3 regions of the Pseudoalteromonas sp. CO348 genome follow, and region 2 is predicted to be linked to each of the others. Evidence: predicted binding sites of a transcription regulator. Region 2 holds the regulator's gene; each other region holds the start of a gene.
The links. The regulator sigma-54, encoded in region 2, starts transcription at its own class of promoters, with help from an activator protein. The targets are predictions, from matches to a motif close to GTTGGCACGNNNNTNGNNT.

Region 1: EXT48_RS11305 (flagellar assembly protein T N-terminal domain-containing protein) is a predicted target of sigma-54. The motif match lies at 5,315-5,333, and genes of this name have one in related genera.
Region 3: EXT48_RS11480 (FimV/HubP family polar landmark protein) is a predicted target of sigma-54. The motif match lies at 2,750-2,768, and genes of this name have one in related genera.

What each region holds. Positions count from the first base shown of each region.
Region 1 is NZ_SGPI01000021.1:233,549-240,575, forward strand. Features, by position in the region: gene EXT48_RS11260 (flagellar hook assembly protein FlgD) at 1-23, opposite strand, end outside; gene flgC (flagellar basal body rod protein FlgC) at 41-472, opposite strand; gene flgB (flagellar basal body rod protein FlgB) at 475-885, opposite strand; gene EXT48_RS11275 (protein-glutamate O-methyltransferase CheR) at 1,166-1,999, opposite strand; gene EXT48_RS11280 (chemotaxis protein CheV) at 2,015-2,947, opposite strand; gene flgA (flagellar basal body P-ring formation chaperone FlgA) at 3,088-3,795, shown strand; gene flgM (flagellar biosynthesis anti-sigma factor FlgM) at 3,868-4,191, shown strand; gene flgN (flagellar protein FlgN) at 4,184-4,612, shown strand; gene EXT48_RS11300 (LPP20 family lipoprotein) at 4,687-5,163, opposite strand; gene EXT48_RS11305 (flagellar assembly protein T N-terminal domain-containing protein) at 5,369-6,565, shown strand; tRNA gene EXT48_RS11310 (tRNA-Arg) at 6,676-6,750, opposite strand.
Region 2 is NZ_SGPI01000032.1:106,244-113,270, reverse strand. Features, by position in the region: gene mgtE (magnesium transporter) at 1-475, opposite strand, end outside; gene EXT48_RS16500 (HPr family phosphocarrier protein) at 998-1,267, opposite strand; gene rapZ (RNase adapter RapZ) at 1,268-2,134, opposite strand; gene ptsN (PTS IIA-like nitrogen regulatory protein PtsN) at 2,127-2,585, opposite strand; gene hpf (ribosome hibernation promoting factor) at 2,587-2,874, opposite strand; gene EXT48_RS16480 (RNA polymerase factor sigma-54) at 2,904-4,403, opposite strand; gene lptB (LPS export ABC transporter ATP-binding protein) at 4,450-5,175, opposite strand; gene lptA (lipopolysaccharide transport periplasmic protein LptA) at 5,175-5,717, opposite strand; gene lptC (LPS export ABC transporter periplasmic protein LptC) at 5,707-6,261, opposite strand; gene kdsC (3-deoxy-manno-octulosonate-8-phosphatase KdsC) at 6,258-6,809, opposite strand; gene EXT48_RS16455 (KpsF/GutQ family sugar-phosphate isomerase) at 6,809-7,027, opposite strand, start outside.
Region 3 is NZ_SGPI01000021.1:275,461-282,487, reverse strand. Features, by position in the region: gene EXT48_RS11495 (DUF6419 family natural product biosynthesis protein) at 1-277, shown strand, start outside; gene EXT48_RS11490 (4-phosphoerythronate dehydrogenase) at 361-1,485, shown strand; gene EXT48_RS11485 (aspartate-semialdehyde dehydrogenase) at 1,523-2,539, shown strand; gene EXT48_RS11480 (FimV/HubP family polar landmark protein) at 2,829-7,027, shown strand, end outside.

The sequences.
Region 1 (7,027 bases), on a different contig from region 2:
GTGGCATTTACATTATTACTCATCAGCTGTTACTCCCAATTTAGCGCTGGCCTAGTTGCAATGTTTTACTAAGCATTTGCTTTGCAGCGTCTGCAACTTGAACATTGGTTTGGTAAGAGCGAGAAGCAGAAATCATGTTTGCCATCTCCTCTACCACATTCACATTCGGTTTATAAATGTAGCCATTTGCGTCAGCACTTGGGTGGTTTGGGTTGTACTCAACTTGAAGCGGCTTGTCGCTTTCAACCACACCTAAGACTTTTACTCCAACTGAAGATCCCGCAACATTGTTCTGGGAAGCTGCAGCTTTGGAAAGTTCAGCGGCAAATACAGGGTGTCTAGCGCGATACACAGTATCCTGACTAGAGCTCACTGAGTTTGCGTTTGAGATATTACTTGCGGTGGTATTAAGTCGCACATTCTGTGCGCTCATTCCTGAACCCGCAATATCGAAAACGTTATATAGACTCATTGTTATGCCCCTTGCCCGCCGAGTGCCTTTTTAAGGCTACTGAACTTACCACCAAGAAATTGCAAACTGGCTTGGTACTCTAATGCATTCTGTACATACAAGTTTCGTTCCACTTGTATATCAACTGAGTTACCATCACCTGTATCTGCTTGATTTGGCGAACGATATAGCTCAGATGAATTACTCATTTTGGTACCACCAGTGAGGTGTTTTGCATCTGTTCTAACCATATCATTGCCGCTTCTTTGCATTGTCTTTGCCGCTTTTAAAGCACTAGCAAAGTCAATATCTTTAGCTTTGTATCCTGGAGTGTCTGCGTTTGCGATATTGCTTGCTAGAATTTCAGCGCGCTGTGAGCGCAGCAGCATCGTATGCTGATGTATACCCAACGCTTTATCGAAACTAATTGCCATTATCTGACTCCAAAAAATTGACTCAGGTATGATAAAGCAATCTTTAGGCCAGTTTTAAAACAAGATTTATTCATTAAATTTCAATGTGTTACATTGTGTTTTTGGAATAATTAAACTTGAGCCAATATTGAGGAGTGAAATAAATAAGAGGAAGCGTCTGAAGAGTCAGCGGTTGAACTTAGAAAATCCAAGGTTAATTAGTGTAGACACTGGAACTGCGACTGAGTACAAATATTCAATACCTAATTATAGCGAACGTCCCTGCCGCTATATGTGAATATTAAGTCTTTTTCTGATAGATAATACCAGGATTACAACGGATCATATTAAAGTCGTCACTTAAACCCGCCATCGATTCTGACGCACCTAAAAACAAATAACCATTAGGATTTAACGACTGAGCAAATTGCGAAATGATTTTGGCTTTCACTTCCGGTGAAAAGTATATCAGGACGTTACGGCAGAAAATTACATCAAACTTACCCATCAATGCATAAGAATCTAGCAGGTTTAAATGTCTAAAACTGACCATTTTACGGATCGGTTCAACAACCTTAGCCATTCCATTGCCACTATCCATAAAGAACTTCTTTCTACGCTCAGGCGACAACCCTCGCGCCAACGCTAGCGCGTCATATTCAGCATTCTTACACATATCCAGCATGGTGTTAGAAATGTCTGTACCGACGATCTGCACCCCCATTTTCAGCGCGCCAGGGCTTTTACTCACATACTCACTCGCAGACATCGCGATTGAATATGGCTCTTGTCCTGATGAACTTGCCGCCGACCAAATCTTAACTGGACGTCTTAAGTCTTTAAACTCTGGTAAGATTTTCGATTTAATTAGCTCGAACGGATAAGTATCCCTAAACCAAAGCGTTTCATTCGTTGTCATCGCGTCCACCACAGCGGCACGCAATTGCCGCTCATGGGGACTGAGTGTTTTAGCTACTAAGGACGAAAGTGTTTCCACACCAAAGCGAGCCATCAGAGGAGCGAGTCGGCTTTTGACCAAGTACAATTTATTGTCACCCAGTACAATACCGCACTGTTGCTCCAAAAAGGTTCTAAATTGATCGTACTCTTTTTGCTCTAAATGCTTATTTTCCAAGTGCTACCACCAGCTTTAATCACAATGAACCCATTTTTTAACCGCTGAAGCTAATTCATCTGGGTTAAACTTAGCAATAAAATCATCAGCGCCAACTTTCTCAATCATGGCCTGATTAAATACACCACTCAGTGAAGTATGGAGTATCACATGCAATGGCGCTAATTTTGGATCAGCTTTTATTTCAGCCGTTAGCGTATAACCATCCATTTCCGGCATTTCAACGTCAGAAATTAATAGCCCTACTCGCTCAGTGACATTATTTTGACAGTCCATTTCCGCAATTTCACGAAGCCTGATAAGTGCTTCTTTGCCGTTCTTCGCAAGTTCAGTCTGAACACCTAATGGCTCCAATGCGCGTTTGACCTGATTACGAGCAACTGCGGAGTCATCAGCGATAAAGACAATACGTTCGCCTAAATCTTTTTGCATTTCACCATCAGATACAATGTCAGCACTGACTTCTGTGTTGATTGGGCAAATTTCATTGAGGATCTTTTCTACGTCTAATATTTCAACTAGCTCGTTTTCAATTTCTGTAACCGCTGTCAAATAGGAATAACGACCAGCCCCAGATGGCGGGGGCATTATTTTTTCCCAGTTCATATTCACAATGCGTTCTACCGCACTGACTAGAAAACCTTGAACTGAACGGTTGTATTCTGCAATCACAATAAAACAGTTACGAATATCTTGAATAGGAGGTCCACCTACCGCAAGTGACATATCAATTACGGATATAGTTTGGCCTCGAATATGAGCAACCCCTCGGATAAGCGGGTTTGACTTGGGCATGCTTGTCAATGCTGGACATTGAAGCACTTCTCGGACTTTGAAAACATTAATGCCGAAGCGCTGTCGACCTTGAAGTCGAAAAAGTAATAGCTCGAGACGGTTTTGTCCAACCAGCTGTGTACGTTGGTTAACCGAGTCTAAAATACCTGCCATTTCAATCTCCTACTGTATAAACCGCTAATCGGAACGATCTTTGCTTCGACTCTGATATGGTTTACCACCCTTGATTAGGTGCAGTTATTAAAGCAGAATCTTTATACCTTGTTTCACCCCATAAGCATAGTCGAAACATCATGAGTTTGTTAAAAAAAACCCATTACATTCAGTTTTTTTGTTTGTTCGCTTATTTTATAGGCGTTGACTATGGTTATTGTCAGCAATATGACAACAAAACTTTAGAACAAAACGCAATAGAATTTGTTGAACCGAATGTAGAGCAAGATCCCGATAGTCAGCTGTCACTGACTGCTATACCACTTGATTCAAGAATTCCAGCACGGGATTGTCAATCGCCATTACAATATAGTACAGCGATGGCTCCACCTTTTGATACTCAAGTGACAGTTCAAATTAGATGCAACGATACCCTCAGCTGGACTCAATACGTCCACGTACGTATCGATCACCTCTTCCCCATATTAGTTAGTGCAACCATGTTAGAAAAAGGCCGTATTATTCAAGATGAAGATGTAAAAATAGAGTATCAGCCAAAACGTTTTCGCAGAGTTTCTTATATAGAAGATAAGTCAATACTAATAGGCAGTCGCAGCAAACGTAATATAAGGGAGGGCCAAGCCTTTACCCAAGCCCATATTTGCATGGTCTGCAAAGGCGATACTGTGACGATTATTGCTAAATCAGGTGGACTCGTGATCAAAACTCAAGGAGAAGCACAGCAAGATGGCAACCGTGGTGAACTTATTAATATTAAAAACTCTCGCTCTGGCAAAACCTTACGTGCTAGAGTAATAGAAGTGGAAACAGTAGAGGTGAATTTATAAAAAATTTGCTAAAGTAATACTACTAAACGCCGATAACAAGGCTGAGAGTATAATTTTATTGGGTCTACAATCATGGTTAATCAAGTTAACGGTCAGAATCAGTCTACATCCGTTGCTAATAATGTTAAGCAACAGAAAGCTGAATTGCAAAGAAATGATGCCAATAGCGCATCAGTTAAATCACCAGCTACACCGAAAGCAGCGGCGGATTCAGTCAGTCTGACTCCACAAGCGCAACAGCTGAAAACAGTCAACGAAAAAGCGCAGCAATCATCAGGCTTTGACGACAAGAAAGTCGAAGAACTGAAAAAAGCGATAGCAGAAGGCAAGTATCAAGTTGACGCGGAAAAACTCGCCAAAAACATAGCTGCATTTGAGTTCGAAATATATGGATGATTTGGTTCGGCTTTGCCACCACAAACTTTCAGAACAAATCTCGACGCTAGAAGCGATGACCCAGCTTCTAGCGCGTGAGCTTGACGAGCTTGCGTCCCGACGTGGCGACAATTTAAAAGAAATCGCTCGTGAAAAGCTAACTCTCATTTCAAAACTGCAAAAGCTCGACAATGAATTGTCAAAAACTGAGTCTCACGTCTTTGAACACAATGAAGTAGCCCCGCTCGTCGCTAAAGTGCGAGCATTACTCAGTGAGTGCCAAACCAAAAATGAAATCAATGCTAAAACGGCTCATCAGGCCAATGTAAGCACACGTGAACTAAAAGGGATCTTAATTGGCGCACCAACTTCGATTACATATGGTCAGGATGGTAGTGTGAAAAGTAGCGACAGTGAGTTAGTACGTAATCTAAAGGCGTAGCCACGCCAGCCATATTTTAGTTTTGAAGAACAACCGAAGTGAAGCGCATTAAGTAAGCAACATGCGATGGGTGCTTACTTAAAGCTGTAAGATATCTTCTTAATTTTCTGCGGCTTGACTTGAGTAATATACAAATCATAAACGCGTTTCATATCAAGCTCTAATTCCGTAGCGTAAGTATCACCAACAGCGTAACTTTTCAGCACCTTAGCTCCTCGTACGAGTCCATTTACTTGGCTCTTAAGGCCGTCGTTTTGGGCAATAGCACCTTTTACCGTAATAGTGGATGTCAAATTCTGGCCATAGAGTTGCTCAGCCAATTCTCGATAGGCTTCTAATTTTGAGACTTTAATGGCCATCAGCTGCTTCTCACCCGCAGTTTTACCCGGCTGAGCACTCAAAGGCGCGTACCCCACTGCCCGTAAAACAGGAAAGGTTTCCGGTTGCACCGTTTCATATTCAATGTGCTTGTCAACGAGGCTTGAACAGCCACTGAGTCCCGCTAGCGAACAAACCATAACAACTGCACTGATAGAATTAGTGATACGCATTTCACCACACTCCGCTACAATAAATACCAATCAAAATTTAACACTTCCCCAGCATCGTGGTCTCGCAAGGGTTGTTGTGGTTTCATCGAGTATTGGCAATAAATAAAAATTAACTTTCATGATCTATGATTATGCACGAACCTTGCCAAAATTTGGCACAGGTATTGCTGAGTTAAAGAGTAGTTTTTGATCTGGGCATTTAAACATGAAAAAGCAATTCACGATCAGTCTATCACTGTTGTGCATCACCTTAACTAATCCAGCTTATGCCGAATGGTTTGAAGTGACCGGCATGGCTGACGTTAAAAATGGCGATCATCAAAAAGCCAAAAGAAAGGCCGTAAACGACGCCATCACACAAGCATTGCTGTTTTCTGGTGCTTCTGTGAGTAGTGTACAAACCGTCACCGATGGTGTGCTCACCCAAGATCAACTTAAGATCCGCTCAAATGCCGAAATCCAAAGCGCCAACGTGATTGCTGAAGCAAAAGTCGGTGATTCATGGCAAGTAACATTGCATATCGATATTACCCCACAAAGTACTCAGTGCCCAACCAGTGCTTACAATAAACAGGTTGCAGTCACACAAAGCCAGCTAAAAAATAAACATCAAGCAACTTTAGGTCAAATTTTTGACATAAATAAAGCCGTGAGCGAGCGCCTATATCAAACAATGACTGAACAAAAGTCGAGCATAGAACCCGTTCCCTATTTTGCACAGACCATAGATGTTAGCCGCTTTTTCAGTCAACGTTTTGATTATAATGAGCAGCTAATCGAGACCATTACAGCAAATACCAACAGCCAATTTGTACTACTGAGTCAAATTACTGATATTGCTAGTGTCGATAAACTTAATAGTGACCTCGCATTTTGGCAAAGCGATAAATACTTAAGAAGCTTCAAGGTAGACTTTGCGCTGTTTGATGCACTTTCTCATGAAAGGGTGTGGCAAAAACAATATGCCACTCAAGGCGTATGGCCGTTTAAGAAAACCAGATTAATCGATGTGTACAGTGAGCGCTTTTGGCAGACAGATTATGCTGATGAGATCCAAACCACGCTGACACAAATCGCAACTGATTTAAACGCAGCGGTCGCCTGCTTACCAACCAATGGCAAAATCCTACATATCGATGATGAACAAGTCGTTATTAATTTAGGCCGTATGCATGGCTTAGAGAATGGCCAGATCCTTAACGTAGCGCATAGTAATCCGCTAACTAATGTCGATGGTAAAGTGTTTATGCATCAAATTAAAACCATCAATAAACTGCAAGTGATCCAAGTGAATGCGCAAAACGCCATTGCAGTAAATATCAGCAATCGCCCACTTCACAATGTGCAAATTAATGATTTGGTTGAAATTCAAATAGAAAATGAAAATGAGTTTGAACTGTAAGTGCTGAGCCTTCCTTTAGCAAAAGGCAAGATTTTCGATGACTTTACACCCTTTGCATCATGCTTCCATCACCCATTTACTTTGGTCATTCCACGCAGAAATGATACCAATGGCGTCCCCAGTAGGAATCGAACCTACATCTAAGCCTTAGGAGGGCCTTGTTTTATCCATTAAACTATGGGGACAATCTCTAAAGTCAGATAACAATCGCCTTTTTTGACCTTCACTAGCGGGATCTGCGGAACTTAATACCAATGAAAGTCGAGAATTGTTGATTCTCTGTTGTACTGCATCTCAGTGACTTCGCTTTAGTATACTGATCTTAATGAACTTTTAAAGATTAATAGTCAATTTATTCGCGGTAATAAATGAGCTGGTTCAGTAGGTGAATACGCAGCAGTAAAGACCCACTACTGCACTATCAGTTACTTCGCTTGAGGTGTGAATAAGAAGTAGGATAGT
Region 2 (7,027 bases):
CAACTTCTAAGGTAACATCGGGTCGAATAGTGACCGTGTCGGTGCTCATTAGCGCACCGGCCGAGTGCTCTTTGTAGGACAATGCTTGTGTCGCACGTTCTCTATCTTGGCTATCCATCGCACCGATAACGTCTTGGTAGACGGTATCAGGCAGGCTTCTTAGGACATCACCAAGGTCATCGTCGTCCATGTCTTCTGTAGCGGCAGCAATTAGCTCCGGCTCCATCTGGGCGATGATCCCAAGTCTTACGTCCTCTGACAGTTCCTCTAAGACATCCCCTTGGATATCTGGGTCAACGAGCTGCCACAGCATAGAGCGAACTTTATGAGGAGATGATTCTAAAAGCAGTGCTGTGTCACAAGGAGCTGTTTCTGCGAGCATACGCCTAACTTGAACAAACTGACCACTGTTTAAGGCTTTAGTTACCTTTTGGAGTTGTTCCAGTGTGTAGTCTTGTTCAAATACTTCAGGCATAGGCATCCTTTTTGATAATAATGTTGGCTAACGTGATTTAGTTAACCTAATTCATTTACTTTATCGCAGAAACCAATTTCTTAATTTGAATTTTATTCGTGTTGTTTCTGCTGGTGGGTTGCTACCGTTAATACACGTCAAAGGTGTACGCAACGATAAAGTTGGATTTTCTCGGCAACTCGCTTTACTGCACGAAAGAAACCTAAATTGGTATTACAGTGTAACTCAGTTTATTGAGAACTACCAAGGTTTACGCTTAATTATGAGAGACTTATTATACCAATTCGCTTAATTAAGTGATCTATTTTGAAGCGAGAAAATCTTGTCGATAACACGGCGAAAATTTTGCTATTTAGTTGTTCAAAATGGGAGATTTTTAACACAGTTAGCGTCAGATTTGCTCCTTCAAACTGAGTAAGTATTAAGACTAATTGGTATTAGACCTGTCTGGTTACGGAGGGGGAGATTAGCAGGGAATAAATGAATCAGACCTTAGTGCTATTTTGGTGCTAGTAGCCCAAGTTACTCGGATTCATTAAATTTATTTTCTATTAGTCCGCCAATGGCGTCTAGTGCATACTGAGCATCAGGACCTTCACAAACCACTCGGACTTCTTTCCCTTGGCTGCTTTCAAGTAACAACAGCGCTAGTACGCTGTCAGCAGCTGCACTTTTGTCTCCTTGATATAAGGTCACTTCGGCATCAAATTGGGTCGCTAATTGTGCAAGAACTGTTGCCGCTCGGGCGTGCAGGCCGAGTTTATTCTGGATTAAAAACGTATCTTCTAACATTTAACCCTCTTGCTCACGGTGGCGGATTTTGACGTTTGGATGGGTTTTAGCAAAACGCTCGCCAATGGTTTGCGCTAAGTATACCGAGCGATGTTGCCCACCTGTACATCCTATTGCAATCGTTAGATAACTGCGATTGTTACGCTCTAAGTGTGGTAACCAAGTTTGTACAAAGGTTTGGATCTGCCAAGTAAACTTTTGCACTATGCTGTGACTCGACAAATAGTCTTTGACTGGCTGATCTAAGCCAGTTAGCGGCTTAAGCTCAGGCTCCCAATGTGGATTGGGCAAAAAGCGCGCATCAAAAACGTAATCCGCTTGTTTTGGGATGCCGTGTTTAAAGCCGAAAGATTCAAAGGTAATAATGAGTTGTTTGTCTTTTTTACCTAAGATTTTTTCACGGATATCTTCTGCAAGTTGATGAACGCTCAGGCCTGTAGTATCAATGAGAAAATCGGCGCGAGTGATCAATACGTCTAACAATTCCCGTTCTTTCTTTATTGCAACATCTAGTGGAAGATTATGCAGTGAAAGAGGGTGCAAACGGCGTGTTTCTGAGAAGCGTTTTATCAGGGTTTGATCGTCACTGTCTAAATAAAACAGGGTAGGTTTGGCAAAGCCTGGTAAGTATTCAAGAATGTCGTTAAACTCGTCCTGTTCTTTAGGTAAGTTTCTGACATCAATACTGACTGCTATTTTATTATAATTGTCCGAAACGCTGCGGACTAAAGACGGCAGCAAATTGACCGGAATGTTATCTACACAATAGTAGCCTAAGTCTTCCAATACTCGAAGCGCTACAGATTTACCAGAGCCTGAGCGGCCACTGATAATGATAAGCTCGAGTCCTTTTTCTTCATCACTCATCAAGTTCACCTTGGATCACTGCATATAACTCATCGTCACTTTTTGCTTGCCTAAGCATTTTGCAGAAAGACTTGTCTTTGAGTGTATCAGCAATCGCCGCTAAGGTCTTCAGGTGCTGTTGATTATCACCTTCGGGTACGATGAACGCGACAAAAATATCGACAGGCTGCTTATCTATGGCTTCAAACTGGATCCCTTGCTCGCTGACAAGCACCATTGCAAGGATTTTATCCAAACCTTCAAGTCGACCATGGGGAATGGCAATGCCTTTACCGATCCCTGTGCTGCCTAATTTCTCTCGCGCCATTAAAGCGTCCAAGATAGCATGCTGACTGGTATTTGGAATTTGGCTATGAGCCAGTTCGCTGATGTATTCTAAAATACGTTTTTTGCTATTAAAAAGGACCGCAGCTTTACTGCAGTCCTTGTTCACTAATTCACTTAATTTCATCTTAGTGTCGAGTGAGCTTCTCTTTGTGTTTAATAACTTGACGATCTAGCTTGTCGATAAGGCCATCAATTGCGGCATACATATCTTGATGCTCTGTTGATGCAAATAGCTCGCCGCCGTTTACGTGTAATGTTGCTTCTGCTTTTTGTACTAGTTTCTCGACATCAAGGATCACATGCACGTTATTGATATGATCAAAGTGCCTTTCTAGCTTCGCAAACTTGTTGGTGACATAGTCTCTTAATGAGTCAGTAATTTCTACATGGCGACCAGTTAGATTTAGTTGCATAAGCATTTTTCCTTCTTGGGTTTTACGTCTTATATCAAGCTTTTACGCTGATTTGACGGTGGAATGGCTAGGGATTCACGATATTTTGCAATCGTACGTCTCGCTACCTTAATTCCTTGCTCAGCTAAGATATCTGCAATTTTGCTGTCACTCAATGGCTTCGCGGTATTTTCTGCAGCTATCAGCTTTTTGATAAGTGCTCTAATTGCTGTAGAGGAGCACTCACCTCCATTTTCTGTACTTACATGGCTAGAGAAGAAATACTTCAGCTCAAATATTCCCCGAGGTGTATGCATGTATTTTTGTGTTGTCACACGGGAAATTGTGGACTCATGCATCTCAACCATTTCAGCAACATCATTTAGCACCATAGGGCGCATTGCTTCGGGGCCATGTTCAAAGAATGCCTGTTGTTGTTGCACAATGCAATTGGTAACTTTTAATAATGTATCATTTCGGCTTTCTAAGCTTTTAATAAACCACTTTGCTTCTTGTAAATGTGAGCGAATAAACTGACTATCCGTACTGGATTTCGCCGTTCTAGACATCGCAGCGTAATGGTCGTTTACTCTTATTTTAGGCATAGCATCAGGATTTAGCTCTACGACCCAGCGACCTTTTACTTTTTTCACTGATACGTCAGGGATCACATATTCAGGCTCTTCATGAATAATGCTTGCCGCTGGTTTTGGGTTAAGGCTATGAATTAACGTCATGACCTCTTTGAGATCGGCTTCTTTAAGGCGCGTTTTCTTAGCCAAAGTTCGATAGTCACGGCTGGCAAGCAAGTCGATATGCTCTGTCAGGATCATTTTCGTTTCGGCAATCCATGGTGTATCTGGGGCGAATTGATTTAGCTGAATACACAAGCATTCCTGTAAACTGCGCGCTGCGATACCGACAGGATCGAAAAGCTGAATACGTTTGAGCACGGCTTCGACTTCATCCAGCTCGATAGGCTCTTCGCTACTTTCATCATTAATGCTTTCTAAAATCTCTTCGCAAGACAGTGTTAAAATGCCTGACAGGTCAACGGCTTCAATAATCGCAATTGCAATCGCTCTATCTGTTGGACTAAATGGCGTCAGCTCAAGTTGCCACATGAGATAGTCGTGGAGAGATTCAGAGGTTTCCCCTTGATAAACATTATCGTCATCGGGAAGTGGGCCTGAGCTTGCAGCGGGCGCTGCGCTCATATACTCATCCCAAGTGACATCCATGGCAAGGTCATCACTGACAGTGTCTTTACTCATGGCGGTATCTGAGTCTATTTCATAGTCACTAACCTGCGCTTCATCGCTTGAATCTTGATTGTCGTCAGCACTGCTCTTTTCTTGGCTGTGTTGGTCAGCGTTTTCGCCGTCAGTATTATCACCTTCTTCCACTTCCAACAATGGATTGCTGTCTAATGCTTCTTGTATTTCTTGTTGCAGATCCAATGTACTAAGCTGCAGCAAGCGAATGGCTTGTTGCAGTTGTGGAGTCATTGTAAGTTGCTGCCCCATGCGCAGCTGTAATGATTGCCTCATGTATCTCTAACAATCCTTTTTAACAGTTATTAATACTACGTCTTAACTATAGCTTGAATTGTTCGCCTAGGTAGACATCTCTTACGGTTTGATCTGCCAAAACATGTTCTGGCGTGCCTGCAGCGATTAACTCACCATGTGAAACGATGTAGGCTTTTTCACATACGTCCAGCGTTTCTCTAACGTTATGATCGGTGATTAGCACACCGATACCGCGGTTTTTTAGGTGCTCTATGATTGTCTTTATATCTAACACCGAAATAGGATCAACACCAGCAAAAGGTTCATCTAACAGGATAAACTTAGGATTAGCGGCTAAAGCGCGAGCAATCTCTACGCGTCTTCTTTCGCCTCCCGACAATGCCATGCCCTGTGAGTCGCGAATGTGTTGAATATTAAATTCGTCAAGTAACTCGTTTAGTTCAGCTTCTCTCTCAACTTTAGATAAGTCTTTTCGAGTTTCTAAAATCGCCATCAAATTTTGATAGACCGTGAGTTTTCTAAAGATTGAAGACTCTTGCGGTAGATAGCCAATACCAAGTCGCGCGCGGCTGTGCATCGGTAGCAAAGTGATATCTTCATCATCAATCTGAATAAAACCTTTGTCGCTTGGTACTAACCCTACAATCATGTAGAACGTAGTGGTTTTACCTGCACCATTTGGTCCTAATAAGCCTACAATGCTGCCAGCCTTAACACTTAAGCCAACATTTTTGACGACTTCACGACCTTTATAACTCTTTGCTAGACCAGTTGCTTTGAGCTCGCTCATTAATTGTTACCTTCTTCCTGCGCTTTTTTATCTTTTGCGTCTTTTTTGTCATCAACAGGAACAAGGATGGTTCTTACCCGAGAATCTTCTTGGTCTGAGCGCTCAGCACTGATCAATTGCTTTTCAATGTCATAGGTGATGACTTGCGCATTAATTTTTTGCCCAGTTTGATTGATTTCCGCATCGCCAGAAATGACTAAGGTGCCTTTCGCAACGTCGTAACGAATTTCGTTTGCTTTGGCTTCTAGCAAATTACCATCAGGTTGACGTTCGCTGAAAATAGCTGGGCTGCCAGTTGCAACAAGCAGTTGCTTGTTAGTACCAAGCTCCGCGCGGCGGTGGACTTCTAGGCGATCGGCATTTATTTTTCTGTTGCCATGAATAATAACAACATTCTGTTCAAAAATACCGATGTTGCTTTGCAGTTGAGCTTGCTGACGGCCAGCATCAATAATGACTTCATTTTGTTCTGCAGCATTTGCTAAAGTAGAACTTGCAAGCAAGCCGATGAAAACTAGTTTGTTAATGATTTTACTGGTCATAATAAATTGTCTTTGTGTGGTTGATGAGTTCGATCACTTGCTTTTGTAGATCCGCATGCAGCCCTTTACCCGTGATCCTAAGACTAGGACCGGTGATAACGACAGGGTGTTCCGATTTCATCAATTTTTGCTTAATTTCAACTCTTACATTATCGGCATTGATATCGGTGATCATGGCGTTAGGCGTTAAATTTTTTGCCAGCACATTGCCTTCCAGTATCAAGGTATTGTTTTCGTACAGTGTTGCTTCTAATGCACTTATTTGCCAATTCTGCTCACCGTTATATAAGGTGAAAATAGGCTTTTCAAAGTGACTAAAGCCAAGATCTTGATACAACTCCATCTTATCAGCAGTTACTTGATAGTTTAATAAGCCATTTTCACTATAGGTCGTTTGCTGAAGCGTGGTTGCAACATAATCGGGCTTAGCTAACGGTTCATCTTCTTTTGCTGAGTCCGCCTCTGATGGATTAAACATGGGCGACCACATCCATACCATTAAAGAAGCGAAAACAATGAGTAAGATGACACGTAATACGGTCATGTACTTGATCCTTTGGAAGTCAATAAGTGATTTTGGCTGAGCATTAGAAGATCAGTCAGTTCTCTCACAGCACCAAAACCACCAGGCATCAAGGTTGTGTAATGAGCGATATGTTTAACAAGAGGATGTGCATCATTGACAGCAACGGCAAAACCGACTCGTTCCATTACGGGTAGGTCTGGACCATCATCACCAATATACGCAATTTCGTCATCACTAAGGTTGAGCTTAGTCTTCAATTCATCATATGCCACTAACTTGTTTTCTTGGCCTTGGTAAATATAAGTTACATTTAAACTAGTCATGCGTTGCTGAACTATTTGTGAATGCCTACCAGTGATAACGGCGACTTCGATACCACTATCAATTAAGGCCTTAATACCAAACCCATCTTTGGTATTAAATGCTTTCAGTTCTTCACCATTATTACCAAGGTATATACGGCCGTCTGAGAATACGCCATCAATATCGCAAATCAATAATTTGATTTGTTTTGCTTTTTCCCAAGCTTTAGGTGAAATCGTCTGATATAAATCTTCAAATTGCATTACAGCACCCCCGCTCTAAGTAAATCTTGCGTATTCAAGGCGCCAACCGGGATGTTGTTTTCGTTTACCACAATCAAGCCATTAATTCGTTTGGTTTCCATGATATTGAGTACCTCAGCTGCGAGCATATCGGCGCGTGCAGTCGTACTTTTAGCCGTCATTACTTGCGTGATTGGGGTGGTGTGAATATCGACCTTTTGTTCGATAATTCGGCGCAA
Region 3 (7,027 bases), on a different contig from region 2:
GGCTATGTTGTCGGCCTTTCATCTCTTTCCTGAAGCGGTAATTTTTAATGTTTTTAGCAGTTTGTTTGCCGCATTACTTGGCTACCGAGCTTATACCCGTTGGGCTTTATTATTGTGTTGTATTAACGTGTTGGCCATGACGTTTTGTCCTTTGCTTGATTCAGGTGGCTGGTTAAGCCTCAAGGGAGCGGTCGTTTTTGTATGCTGTGTGATGTTTTTTGCAATAGCGCTTGGTTGCAATAAAGCGGTGACACAAAATAAAAGGTTTTATTATTAGTCGCCTACCTTGCCATGTTAAACTCGACTCAGGCGATGTGTTATCGCTTGAGTACTCGAGACAATAGGTGACAGGAAACCCGCATGCGAATATTAGCCGATCAAAATATGCCCTTAGTTGAGTCATTCTTCTGCGAAATTGGTGAGGTAACACGATTTGATGGCCGTAACCTTCAACCTGACGAGCTGAAAAACGTCGATATTCTATTGACTCGCTCAGTCACTAAGGTCAATGAGGCCCTGTTAGCACAAGCCGATAGACTGAAGTTTGTGGGGACTGCGACAATAGGGATTGATCATATTGATAGCTCATTGTTGGCCAGCGCCAATATCTCGTTCAGCAGCGCACCAGGCTGTAATGCGATAGCTGTTGCCGAATACGTGATAAGCGCTCTACTTGCATACGCACAAGAAACCTCCACGGCACTTAAAGATAAAACGATTGCCATCATTGGTGTTGGTAATATTGGCGCGTGTTTAGCATCAAAGCTTAAAGGGCTTGGTCTTACGATATTATTGTGTGACCCAGTCAGGCAGCAAGCAGGGACATTGGATTCACATGTAGCTTTAGATGAAGCCTTGGCTCGCGCGGATATCGTGACATTTCACGTTCCATTAGTTAAGCAGGGCCCGCATAAAACGGTTCATTTACTTGATGCATCGCGGATAGCGGCATTAAAGCCGGGCACGGTGATAATCAATGCAAGCCGTGGAGATGTTATCGATAATCAAGCACTTTTGCATGCGGTAGAGGGTGGGCAAACGCTTGAGCTGATCTTAGACGTTTGGGAAAATGAGCCGAATATTTTGCAGCCATTATTGCAATATACTCGCTTTGCATCTGTGCATATTGCCGGCCATACGCTAGAGGGTAAGGCGCGAGGCACGCAAATGTTATACGAAGCCGTATGCCGAGAATTCGATATACCAGCCAGCAAAACGATTAGTGATTTTCTCCCTAAACCAAGTGTCACTGGCTGCCAGTTGCAAAGCACAGCCAACGAGCAGGATATTATCAATTTAGCGCATCTTGTTTATGACATTCGTCGTGATGATGGCATCATGAGAAAACAGCTAAACACATTGGGCTTTGATACGTTGCGTAAAGCATATCCCGTGCGTCGAGAATTTAGTACAATTGCAGTCAATAATGACTCACCAATCAGTGAAAAGCTTTACCAACTTGGCTTTTCTGAGCACAAGAGTTAAGTGCTATGGTTGGTATATTACAGAATGAGGAAAAATAATGTCGCAAAAATATAATGTTGCGGTACTTGGCGCAACAGGTCTTGTTGGCAAGCAAATTATCGAATTACTAGCGGAACGAAAATTTCCTGTCGACACATTATACCCACTCGCGAGTAGCCGAAGCGCGGGTGAAGAGATTGACTTTATGGGTGAAAAAATCGAAGTTCTGGATGTTGAAGAGTTTGACTTTTCTAATGCCCATATCGGTTTGTTTTCAGCGGGTGGTTCCGTGTCGGAGAAATATGCACCAATCGCCGCTGAAGCTGGCTGCATTGTGATAGATAACACCTCACATTTTAGATACGACTTTGATATTCCATTAGTCGTTCCTGAGGTGAATAAAGACAGCCTCGCAGATTTTAGAAATCGTAACATCATTGCTAACCCAAACTGCTCTACAATCCAAATGCTAGTGGCGCTTAAACCAATTTATGATGCCTATGGCATTGACAGAATTAATGTTTCAACATACCAAGCGGTATCTGGTGCAGGTAAAGAAGCGGTAGATGAGTTGGCTAAGCAAACTGCAAACTTAATGAATGCAAGACCGATGGAAAACGAAGTGTTTAGCAAACAAATCGCTTTTAACGTCATTCCTCAAATTGATGCGTTCCAAGAAAATGGTTACACCAAAGAAGAAATGAAGATGGTGTGGGAAACGCAAAAAATCTTGGGCGATTCGAGTGTTTTAGTTAACCCGACTGCGGTTCGCGTTCCTGTGTTTTTTGGTCATGCTGAAGCCATTCATCTTGAAACGCGCATGCCTTATGATCTTGAACATGTTAAGCAGTTACTTGCTGATGCGCCGGGTGTTGAGTTAATTGAAGACGAAAACGACTACCCAACACCGGTAAGTGATGCAAGTGGTAACGATACCGTTTATGTGGGTCGTGTAAGGCAAGATATTTCACATCCATTGGGCTTAAACTTATGGGTGGTATCAGACAACACCAGAAAAGGTGCAGCAACAAATAGCATCCAAATTGCAGAAGCCCTTGTAGAAAGCTATCTATAAGTACCCATTGATATCGCAAAGTAAGCAAAATTTTGCTTACTATTCTGCGTTATAACGGCAAACTTCTGCCAAGAAGTTTGCCGTTAGGTCAAATACTTGACTATTCTTCACCTATATCAACTATTCCAAAATCAGTAAAAAGCATTATAACCATGTTAACTTTCAATACGTTGCAATGGATATTCCAACATATCTGGTTTATAGTTTGCATTTGGAATAGAGCTTGCTTCAAAGCCATAATAATAAAATGTCGTTTAACGGGTGTTAAACATTTGAGTAAAGGATCGGCATGCGCGGTTTAGCCTTATTTAGTATCTTTGTATTCGCACTGATTGCCACACCAGTATATACCCAAGAGGGGGTAGTGCTAAAAGGCCCTAAAGGGGTTGATTATGGGGCTCAAGGTCGGTCAATAGGGCCTATCAGACCCACGGATACATTGTGGCGTATAGCACAAAAAGTGCGACCAGATGACTCGGTCACCATTTATCAGGTGATGAAGGCGCTTTACGATAAAAATCCTAATTCATTTCTAGATAAAAACCTCAACCATATGCAGGATGGGGCGTATTTACGTATTCCTACCATCAATGAAATTCGCAGTGTAAACCCTGAGTTGGCAAAGCAAAAGTCGGATCAAGATGACAAACTTTGGGAAATGAAGCGTAAGGGATTATTGAATCCAAATGCAATAAACGAAGCTGAAAAAAAGGTTACACAAGCTCGTAAAGTCGATGTAGAAGAAGCTAAAGAAGACCTGACTAATCAACTGCGCTCTTTAAAGATGGAACAGGACATGCGCCTGATGGACTTACAAAAAGAGTTCAAATCCTCGGTGCGTAATGTTGAAGAAATCCTATCCGAAAACAATAAATTAAAACAGCAGCTCGGCGCTATTTCTACTGAACTTCAAACGGTTCGTACCCAACTTGGTAAAGACAGCGAAATCCAGCAACAGCTCAAGGCTGTTATTGACTTGCAAAATGAAATGATTGACCAGCAGGCGGCTCAGGCAAAAGCGCAAGAAAGTAGCGAGTTAAGCACATTCTTTAGCTCACCAGCTGGCATTGCATTACTTGCCACATTACCAGCGCTACTGGCAATTGCTGGATTAGTAATGTACCTACGCCGAAGAAACCAATCTCAAGCGTCGACAGATGACGATGATTTTCTTCCGCAAACACCATCGGTGGCTGCAGGTACTGCGGCGGCGGGAGCTGCAACCGCTGCGACTGCATTTGACCCTGAGCCAGACCCACTTGATATCGGAATGGGCGACGATGAAGACGCACTGGGCGCAAGCGTACAGTTAGATGACGATATCTTACCTGAAGACGATGAAATTACCTTTGACTCACTTGATGACGACTTCGATGAAGGAAGTGATACGTTAGACCAAGATGAATTAGATAGCTTACTAAATGAAGATATTTCGTTTGATGATGATCATGACGAAGACTTTATGCAACAGAGCTTTGACGAGGCTGGTGATGAAGTTTCGCTTGATGTTGATGATGGCCAAGATATTTTAAGTGACAGCGATCTTGATGATTTGTTCAATGAATCTCAAGATGAAGAAATTGATGTTAGCGATGATGCCCTTGCCGCCCTGAGCGAGGAACTCGCAGATGAGCAAGCGGATGCTGGTGCAAACGATGATGATATCGATTCAATTCTTGATGGTGCGCTAGATGAAGAGCCCGAATTTAGCGGCAATTTTGATAGTGAGAGCTTAGTCGATGCTGATGATATCGATGCGCTACTTGATGCCTCTCAAGATGCTGACGATGATGCATTGCCTGATTTTGAGGAACCAAGTACTGAGCTTGCGGGTGATGATATTGATGCCCTGTTAAATGAAGTGCAAGACGATGCGTTAGCTGAAATTGACGAAGAGTCAGATACGCTCGACGGTGATGATATCGATGCTTTATTGGATGAAGCGCAGGAAGATACGTTGCCAGAATTAGAAGAGTCCGACGATCTAGCTGGTGACGATATCGATGCTTTATTAGATGAAGCGCAAGAAGATACGTTGCCGGAATTAGAAGAAGAGCCTAGTGATCTAGCTGGTGACGATATTGATGCTTTATTAGATGAAGCACAGGAAGATACGTTGCCGGAATTAGAAGAAGAGTCCGATGATCTAGCTGGTGACGATATTGATGCTTTATTAGATGAAGCACAGGAAGATACGTTGCCGGAATTAGAAGAAGAGTCCGATGATCTAGCTGGTGACGATATCGATGCTTTATTGGATGAAGCACAGGAAGATACGTTGCCGGAATTAGAAGAAGAGTCCGACGATCTCGCTGGTGATGATATCGATGCTTTATTAGATGAAGCGCAAGAAGATACGTTGCCGGGATTAGAAGAAGAGCCTGATGATCTAGCTGGTGACGATATTGATGCTTTATTGGATGAAGCGCAAGAAGATGCGTTGCCGGAATTAGAAGCAGAGCCTAGTGATCTTGCTGGTGACGACATCGATGCTTTATTAGATGAAGCGCAAGAAGATACGTTGCCGGAATTAGAAGAAGAGTCCGATGATCTCGCTGGTGATGATATCGATGCTTTATTAGATGAAGCACAGGAAGATACAGTATCTGAGCTGGAAGAAGAATCTGATGAACTGGCCGAGGACGAACTCGATGCATTAGTTGACGAAACACCAGAAGATGTTTTGCCAGAGCTGGAAGAAGAATCTGATGAACTGGCAAATAACGAACTCGATGCATTAGTTGACGAAACACCAGAAGATGTTTTGCCAGAGCTGGAAGAAGAATCTGATGAACCGGCAAATAACGAACTCGATACATTAGTTGACGAAACATCAGAAGATGTTTTGCCAGAGCTGGAAGAAGAATCTGATGAACTGGCAAATGACGAACTCGATACATTAGTTGATGAAACACCAGAAGATGTTTTGCCAGAGCTGGAAGAAGAATCTGATGAACTGACCGATGACGATCTTGATGCATTACTAGACGAAGCACCAGAAGATGTTTTGCCAGAGCTGGAAGAAGAATCTGATGAACTGGCCGATGACGAACTCAATGCATTAGTTGACGAAACACCAGAAGATGTTTTGCCAGAGCTGGAAGAAGAATCTGATGAACTGGCAAATGACGATCTCGATGCATTACTAGACGAAGCGCCAGAAGATGGTTTTCCGGAGCTGGAAGAGGAACCTGACGAGCCTGAACTGGAGTCTAAACAGCCTTTAGCTGAGCCTGAGCAAACGGAGTCAGGACACTTGTCGGGTATGTTGGATGAAGAGGATGCTATTCCGGAATCATCTGAAGAACCGGTGGAAGATACATTACAGTCCGATCTAGCCAATGAAGCAGATTTTAGTGATGAAAATGTTCAAGCTGACGAAGACAGCGAATTTGAAGATCCTGATTTAAAAAGTGTTGATGAGCTATTACAGGAGCTTCAAGCCGAAGAACAGTTTGAGTTGGATGCTGAAATTGAAGACGACTTTTCGGATGAAGAAGTTGAAATTGAGCTGGGAGATGATCCACTTAATGACGAAGTGGATTTACTGGCAGAAGAAGAGTTTCTTGACGAAGAAGATCTGCAACCAAGCGCAGAGCTAGAGAGTTACCCTGAGCTGGAGCTCGGCGAAGAACTTGAAACTACTGACTCGCAAAGCGAAACCGAAAAAGCATTATCAGAAGCATTATCCAATGACGCTCAATTTGATATAGAGGACGGGCTTGATGACGATCTTCTCGACGATGAAATCTCTGGCTTTGATGAAGTTGATTTGCCTGAATTTAGTGCGGATTTCGACGAAAATACCTTGCTTGAAGACGAGCCTGAAGCGCCACTCGACGAAGCTGAAAGTGATGCGCTTGAGTCTGAACCTGAGCTTGAAATTGAAGACGAACTGCCAGAGTTAACTGCAGATTTCGATGAAGAGGCTTTGCTTGAAGACGAACCAGAAGCACTAGTCGAAGCGGCTGAAAGTGATACGCTTGAGTCTGAACCTGAGCTTGAAATTGAAGACGAACTGCCAGAGTTTACTGCAGATTTCGATGAAGAAACTTTGCTTGAAGATGAACCAGAAGCACCAGTCGAAACAGCTGAAAGTGATGCGCTTGAGTCTGAACCTGAGCTTGAAATTGAAGACGAACTGCCAGAGTTAACTGCAGATTTCGATGAAGAGGCTTTGCTTGAAGACGAACCAGAAGCACTAGTCGAAGCAGCTGAAAGTGATACGCTTGAGTCTGAACCTGAGCTTGAAATTGAAGACGAACTGCCAGAGTTTACTGCAGATTTCGATGAAGAAACTTTGCTTGAAGATGAACCAGAAGCACCAGTCGAAACAGCCGAAAGTGACGTGCTTGCCTCTGAACCTGAACTGGAAGTTGAAGACGAACTGCCAGAGTTAACTGCAGATTTCGATGAAGAGACTTTGCTTGAAGACGAACCAGAAGCACCGCTCGACGAAGCTGAAAGTGATGCGCTTGAGTCTGAACC